One region of the Paeniglutamicibacter sp. genome, then DNA from elsewhere that is predicted to be linked to it. Evidence: riboswitches for the same ligand, from Rfam matches in the RefSeq annotation. Region 1 holds a riboswitch; the other holds the start of a gene.
The links. Region 1 has a riboswitch for guanidine ahead of ACLQ7E_RS09010 (DMT family transporter). Riboswitches for the same ligand answer to the same signal wherever they lie in the genome.

Region 1 (3,398 bases):
GGAGGAGAGGACTTCATCCCAGGATTCCACGTGGTGCAGGCCCATGGGCAGCAGGAACGGCAGGGACGTGCCGATCAGCAAGTGGCGGAAGCCGCCGCGCATCCGCTCGTCGAGCCACGCGAGTTCCGCCGGGTCGAGCAGGGCTCGCTGCCCGGGTTCGAGCTTGCGGGCGGCCCGGGAGTCCACCACGATCAGGCGCACCGCATCCCAGTCGCGGCAGTAGCTCCACCTGTAGCTTTCCGGTGCGGCATCGACGCGCCCGGCGAACTCGTCCAGGTCCGCGGTCAGATCCAGCTCGCCGGGACCTTCGTGGGCCAGGATGCGCCGCCACAACGGATCCGCCGCCCGTTCCTTGGGCGCGAGGTTGCCAAGATGCTGATAGATCCAGTAGGAACCGAGACCGGAAACAATGCGTTCGTGCCACCAGTTGGTCTTCTGCATGTCACGTTTCCAGCTTATGGAGGAGTTCCAGTCGTCACGGATGTCGTGGTCGTCGAAGATCATGGCGCTGGACAGGGTTGAGAGAAGCCAGCGGTTGGCAGGGTCCGACCAGGCCAACCGATACAGGTGGGCGTATTCCTCGTAGTCCTTCAGCTCGGCCCCGGGTTCTTCCTTGATGTTACGGCGCTTGCGGATGAACGCCTGCATTTCCGAGCTGGTGGAGTCGGCGTAAACCTGGTCGCCGAGGAAAAGCACCAAATCGGGCCAGGAACCGTGCCCGGGGGCGGCCATGGACAGGGCATAGGCGCGCATCGCGTCGACCCCGTGCGTGCGGTTGCCGGATTCGTCGTGCGGAACACTCGTGCGGCAGGACCCGAAGGCCAACCGTGGTTTCCTGGAGGGGTCGAGGGTGGCGATCATCGAGTCAGGGAAGCCGTCCTCGAGCGGCCAGGCGGGAACCCCGTCCAGGTACACGGCGTAGGGACGAACGCTTCCGGCCGTCAATCCCGACACCTCGACCAGGGCGTAGTGGTGGCCGTGGGCGGCAAATGTCGCGGCCCGCCAGGCGTCCGGGCCGGAACGGACCTCGACGGTGCAGGCCGTTGCCGTTTCGACCCAGATGCTGGCGGAGGTGTCGTCCACATGGCGGAGCATCGGCCCGAGCAGCAGGCCCTGGGCGGTTTCCGGACCGGAGCCGGCGGGTGTGGTTCCAGTGCTCATCGGATCTCCCCTGGTGGTGCCGATCAATCAAGAATGGCACACCGGAATCTTTCGGCATAGACCGGTTTCCGGTGGAAGTCGGATCCGGCCCGTTTTCCGGCACTCGATCGACTGGGGTACTGCCTCAGTTCCGAAGTGCGGTCAAAACGCCCGATTCGAGTGCGCTGCCGGGGCATCAAAGGCCTGATCGGTGAAGTTGCCATCGGGCAGGGGGTGTGCGATCTTGGAGAAGACCCTATACAGGGGATCCGGACGATGGGTGCCGTACCCGGTGTGCGACAAGACGGCCCTTGAGGAGACTGCCATGTCCTGGCTCGTTCTTATTGTTTCCGGTGTTCTCGAGGCCGTTTGGGCCACGGCCCTGGGAAAGTCCGAAGGCTTTAGCCGTCTGGCGCCGTCCATCGTTTTTGTTGTGGGCCTTATTGCCAGCATGCTTGGTCTGGCATACGCGATGAAGGAACTTCCGCTTGGTACCGCATATGCCGTGTGGGTCGGAATCGGTGCGACCCTAACTGTCATCTATGCGATGGCCACGGGTAGCGAATCCGTTTCGCTGCTGAAAGTTCTCTTCCTCATCATGATTGTCGGCGGCGTCGTGGGGCTCAAGTCCCTTCACTAACAGGCCGCCTGCCCGGATTTGGGTTCCCTGAGCCGTTGGGGTGCGTCCTGCTTGCGGATTGCCGTGCGGACCACCGGTTGGGGATCCTTGCATGTGAGGGTTCCGGGCGGCAGGCTGCGCCGCAAACGTCGCAAGGTGCGACTGGCCGGCACCTTGTCCCGGACACCGATGCGCTTCGCCGCGGCCCGGGCAATGCATAGTATGGGCTGATGAGCCTCTCCGCATACCTGCAGACCCGCCGACGGTTCATCGCCGCCGCTCCACATGACGTCTTCGAGCTGCTGACGAATCCTGCGATGCACCCGGTCATCGACGGCTCCGGAACGGTGCGGGCCTCAAGCAGCCAGGCACAGAGGCTCACCTTGGGCAGCGAATTTGGCATGCAGATGCGCCTGGGCGTGCCCTACCGCATCAGCAACACCGTGGTCGAATTCGAGCAGGACCGGTCGATTGCGTGGAGGCATTTCAGCGGACACCGCTGGCGCTACGAACTTGAACCCGAGGGGTCCGGGACAATGGTCAGCGAAACCTGGGATGCCAGCCGGTTGCGGCACAAATGGATGCTTCGGCTCCTGGGCTTCACCCGGACCACCGGGCCGAACATGGAACGGACCCTCGAGCGGCTCGCCGCGCAATTCCCCGACCGCGCAGAGTAGACCCTACGGAGGGCAAAACACCGTGCGGCAGCGTGCATCACGCACCGCCGGGCGTGGGGCACTAGGCTGAAAGCCATGAGCCAACCACCCGTCCCGGGCCCGTCGAAACCGCGGCTCGCCCCGATGCGCATCACCGTGCCGAGCCGCAGCGACGCCTTCTTGCGCAAGTTCACCGAGGTCATTGGCGGGCCGCTGGGCAGGCACACCAGCCCCGGGCGGATAACCCCCGGCTTCTTCACCATCGAGCGCGTACTGGTCGTCTTCACGGTGATCGGGGCGTTGCTGGCGGTTCTTGCGAAGAATGCCTGCCGACTCAACGGCTGGGGCGGGACCAACCCCTACGCGTGGGCCTGTTATTCGGACTGGACAGCGCTTTTCCATGCCCGCGGCTTCGCCGAGAACGCGTTCGCGCCCTTCGCCTCCGGTGCAGAATTCGAGTACCCGGTGCTGATGTCGGTGGTTGCCTCGCTGACCGCGGCGCTGATCCCGAAAGGTGAATTCGACCGGGCACTTGCATTCTTCGACCTGAACTTCTTCCTGGTGGCTGTCCTGTGGCTGGTGGTGGTTGTGGCCACCGCGCGGACCGCCGGGCGCCGGCCCTGGGACGCGGCCATGGTGGCGCTGGCCCCGGGGATGATCCTGGCCTCCTCGATCAACTGGGACATGTGGGCCGTGGCGTTCCTGGCCCTGGCCATGCTCGCCTGGTCGCGGCAGAGCATCTTCCTGGCCGGAGTGCTCATCGGCCTGGGCACCGCGATGAAGGTCTTCCCGTTGCTCTTCTTCGGCGCCGTGATCGTGCTGGCCATCCGCAGCGGCCGATACAAGCCGCTCATCGTCTCCCTGGCCGGGGCGGCACTGTCCTGGCTAACGGTGAATCTGCCGCTGGCGATGACGAATTTCGACGCATGGAAGCACTTCTTCACCTTCACGGAGGACCGCGGGGCGGGGCTGTCCTCCTTCTG
Region 2 (3,398 bases), on a different contig from region 1:
CCGGCAGCGTGCTGTTCATCCGTTCTCGCCCGATTCGGACCACCGGAAGCGGGGACGTGCTGCTGCGTCTGGCTCGGGAGATCCAGATGCTGTCCACGGAGGCCCATCGTGCGCTCGGGTTGGATGCCTCCACCGAGCATGTATCCCGGCGCACGGATCTCGGCATTGCCGTGAACGCCGATTCCCTGGCCGGCTGGTTCGCCCCGGTACTCGACGGCCTAGCCGCCCAGGACGTCATGAACTGTGAGATCCTGCGCCACGACGAGTCCCATTCCACAGAGTTGCTACGTTCGGGCCAGGTCATGGGGGCGGTGACGACGAAGAGCGCTCCCGTCCAAGGGTGTTCCTCGGTATATCTGGGAACCATGCGCTACCAAGCCATGGCAAGTGCCGGTTTCATGGATCGCTGGCTCCCGGGCCTCGACCCGGAGACGGAGCTCGCGCTCGCGCCCATGGTGAGCTTCGACCGGACCGACGGCTTGCAACGGGCGCTGCGCCGAAAGATAGTCGGAGGTCGGGCCCCCGAGCCCCCGGTGGAGCATTTCGTTCCCGATTCGAGGGTCTATGTGGCGGCCGTGGCGGCGTCGCTGGGCTGGGGCATGATTCCCGAAATCCAGGTTCCGCGTCACGGGTCGCTGGTGTGCATCAACCATGCGTGGACAAGTGACATCCGCCTTTATTGGCAGCGCTGGAAGGTTCCCTCCGTGGCATTGGACCTGCTCCGCGGGCTGGTCCTTGATGCGGCCGGGGCCGCCGGGCTGCGCCAGGATCATTGAGGTTCCGGCAAGCAGCCGCCCCAAGATGAAAGCTGCGGCTCGCCTGGGTGCCGTGAGCAGCTGGAGAACCTCAAGCGCCAAGGCCCGGCAAATTTCCGGTTCCAAGGACCGGTGCCGGAATCTGACAGGCCCGGGGCCGATCGGGAATCAGCGCGGTTCTAGTTTCCTCCGCCGGGAGGGCCGATGAACAGGAGCGCAGCGGTGATGCCCGCAACCAGGACCAGGCCAGCGACAGCGGTCAGCCAGGGGCTGCGCAGCGCCGTTGCCTGCAGCTTCTCGACCAGCCCCCGAGGGGCTTCCCCGCCCGGAGCCAGGCGCCAGGTGTCACTGAGCAGCCCGCGACGCAACATCGCCCGTTCGAAGGGAAGGGTGGCGAAGGGAACGACTGCAGAGGCCAGGCCCAGCACCCCGCGGGGAACGCTCCAACGCTCATTGGCCCAGACAAAGAGTGTCACCAGGCCGTAGGCAATGAACACCACCCCGTGGATCATGCCAAAAATGCGGACGAAGATCTCCGGTCCCACACCGTACTTGATGGCCATGGCGATGATCAGCAACGCCCACGTGACCATTTCGGCAGCTGCCAGGAAGCCGTAAAGGCGCTTCGGGGAGAGCTTTGACTGGGTGGCGACGGAGGAAGAGCCTCCGGCAAGATCGGGGCGAACCATGGGGGTCTGCATGCCTTTCTGGACGTTGATGTGAACGGTGTGTCTGCAGGTCCGGGGACGTTGCTGGGCCGTGCCTACTTGAGCGCACCAGCGCCCCCTGACGAGGGAGCCGTACCCGGACAGCGACAAGGCGGCCACCGAAAGGAATCGGTGCCTGCGACCTGTCGTGGATAGTACCTAGCGTTCAGGCCTTTTCGCGGCCGTCTGGGCCATCGCACTGGGTGCCGCCGAGGGTTTCACCAAGCTCGTCCCCACCGTGGCCTTCGCTGCGGGACCAATCACCAGCTTGGCAGGACTGGCCTGGGCCATGAAGGAGATCGCCACGGGATCCGCCTATGCGGTCGGGTGGGAATCGGGGGCCGGCATCGCGGTGCCCGATGGCATGGCCTTTGGGGGCTAGATCAGCAGCATGATCAAGATCCTGCTGCTGATCGGGCCGGTGTGCTGCATCGACGGACTGAAAGCCGTGAGCTAGCGCCAGCCCGTGGTCATGAAGAAACCAATCATGGCAACGCCAAAGCCGATGACGATGTTCCAGCCGCCGATGTCCGGGATCGGGAGCAGGGTCTGGGAAATGTAGTAGACCATGATCCAGACCAGGCCGAAGATCATCAGGCCAAACATGACCGGCTTGTACCACTTGGGCAGCGCCTTGTCGTAGGTCTGGGCGTGGCTGCCATCGTGTGGCTTGCGGTTTTTCCGACGTGTCTTGGATTCAGGCACTGCTGCTCCTTGAGTCTTCAGGCGCCGGCACGATCCAACGAGTACGTGTCCGAACGGTAGGCTGGTAAGTGTGTGTCGATGGGAACTTCTTCCCGCCATCACGCTTACATCCAATACTATCCGCTCAAACTGGACGCCACAGGGTTTCACGGTGCTCCAAGTGACAGTGAGGGAAGTTCGCATGACACGATCCGCATCTCGGACGCGGGCCAAGGCTACGCCGGGCCAGCGCCTCTTGGGCGGGATCGGTGAAGTCCTCATCACGCTAGGAATCGTCCTGCTGCTCTTTGTCGGCTGGGAACTGTGGTGGACCAACATCGATGCCGGTCGCACGCAATCACAGGTGACCTCCGAATTTGTCCAAAACCTCAACGTTGGGGGACCGGACGCATCGACCGCGACGGGGGCAGCGGATGGCGATTTCGGCCCCGCCCCAATCACCGCGATCCCCGACGGGGAAACCTTCGGGATCTTCTACATCCCGCGGTTCGGCAAGGACTTCGCCCACCCGGTGACCAACGGCGTCGGCATGGATGTGCTGAACTCGGTGGGCATCGGACACTATCCCGGAACGCAGGAGCCGGGAGAGCCCGGCAACTTTGCCGTTGCTGCCCACCGCCAGACGCACGGACAGGTGTTCTGGAACATCGACAAGTTCCAGGACGGGGACAAGATCTACCTGCAGACACGCAAGGGGTTCTACACCTACGAGTGGCGCAACACCGAGATCGTGTATCCCTCGCAAAGCGAGGTGCTGCTGCCAGTGCCGAACCAGCCGGGCATCGAGCCAACGGCCTCCATGCTGACCATGACCAGTTGCCATCCGCCCTTCACCACCCGGATGCGCATCATCGCGTATGCGGAGCTGGAGTCCTGGCGTCCGGCCAACACAGGTCCCCCGCGGGAAATCGCCGACCTGGTGAACAAGACGATGGAAAACTAGGAACACCACACATGTATGCATGGATCTTCTCGAAAATCCCCGGGCCGCTGTGGTTCCGCGTCATCCTGGCGGTCGCGCTGATCGCCGGAGCCGTATTATTGCTCATGACCTATGTCTTCCCGTGGCTGAGCCAGTACAGCCCGTGGACCGAATCAACGATTGGCTTGATGCTGCTGTGAGCACCCCCAAGATCCTGGTGATCGACAACTACGACAGTTTCGTTTACACCCTGGTGGGTTACTTGCAAGAGCTGGGCGCCGAAACCACCGTGATACGCAACGACGACCT

Region 2: it holds a riboswitch for guanidine, as region 1 does, so the genes downstream of both, ACLQ7E_RS19485 (SMR family transporter) here and ACLQ7E_RS09010 (DMT family transporter) in region 1, are expected to answer to the same signal.

The regions. Positions count from the first base shown of each region.
Region 1 is NZ_JBKKAP010000079.1:38,406-41,803, forward strand. Features, by position in the region: gene ACLQ7E_RS09005 (alkaline phosphatase D family protein) at 1-1,161, opposite strand, end outside; guanidine-III (ykkC-III) riboswitch at 1,390-1,454, shown strand; gene ACLQ7E_RS09010 (DMT family transporter) at 1,466-1,780, shown strand; gene ACLQ7E_RS09015 (SRPBCC family protein) at 1,990-2,436, shown strand; gene ACLQ7E_RS09020 (glycosyltransferase family 87 protein) at 2,512-3,398, shown strand, end outside.
Region 2 is NZ_JBKKAP010000163.1:11,424-14,821, reverse strand. Features, by position in the region: gene ACLQ7E_RS19495 (ArgP/LysG family DNA-binding transcriptional regulator) at 1-776, shown strand, start outside; gene ACLQ7E_RS19490 (DUF3817 domain-containing protein) at 935-1,444, opposite strand; guanidine-III (ykkC-III) riboswitch at 1,522-1,583, shown strand; gene ACLQ7E_RS19485 (SMR family transporter) at 1,656-1,844, shown strand; gene ACLQ7E_RS19480 (cell division protein CrgA) at 1,916-2,167, opposite strand; gene ACLQ7E_RS19475 (class E sortase) at 2,349-3,110, shown strand; gene ACLQ7E_RS19470 (hypothetical protein) at 3,122-3,289, shown strand; gene ACLQ7E_RS19465 (anthranilate synthase component II) at 3,286-3,398, shown strand, end outside.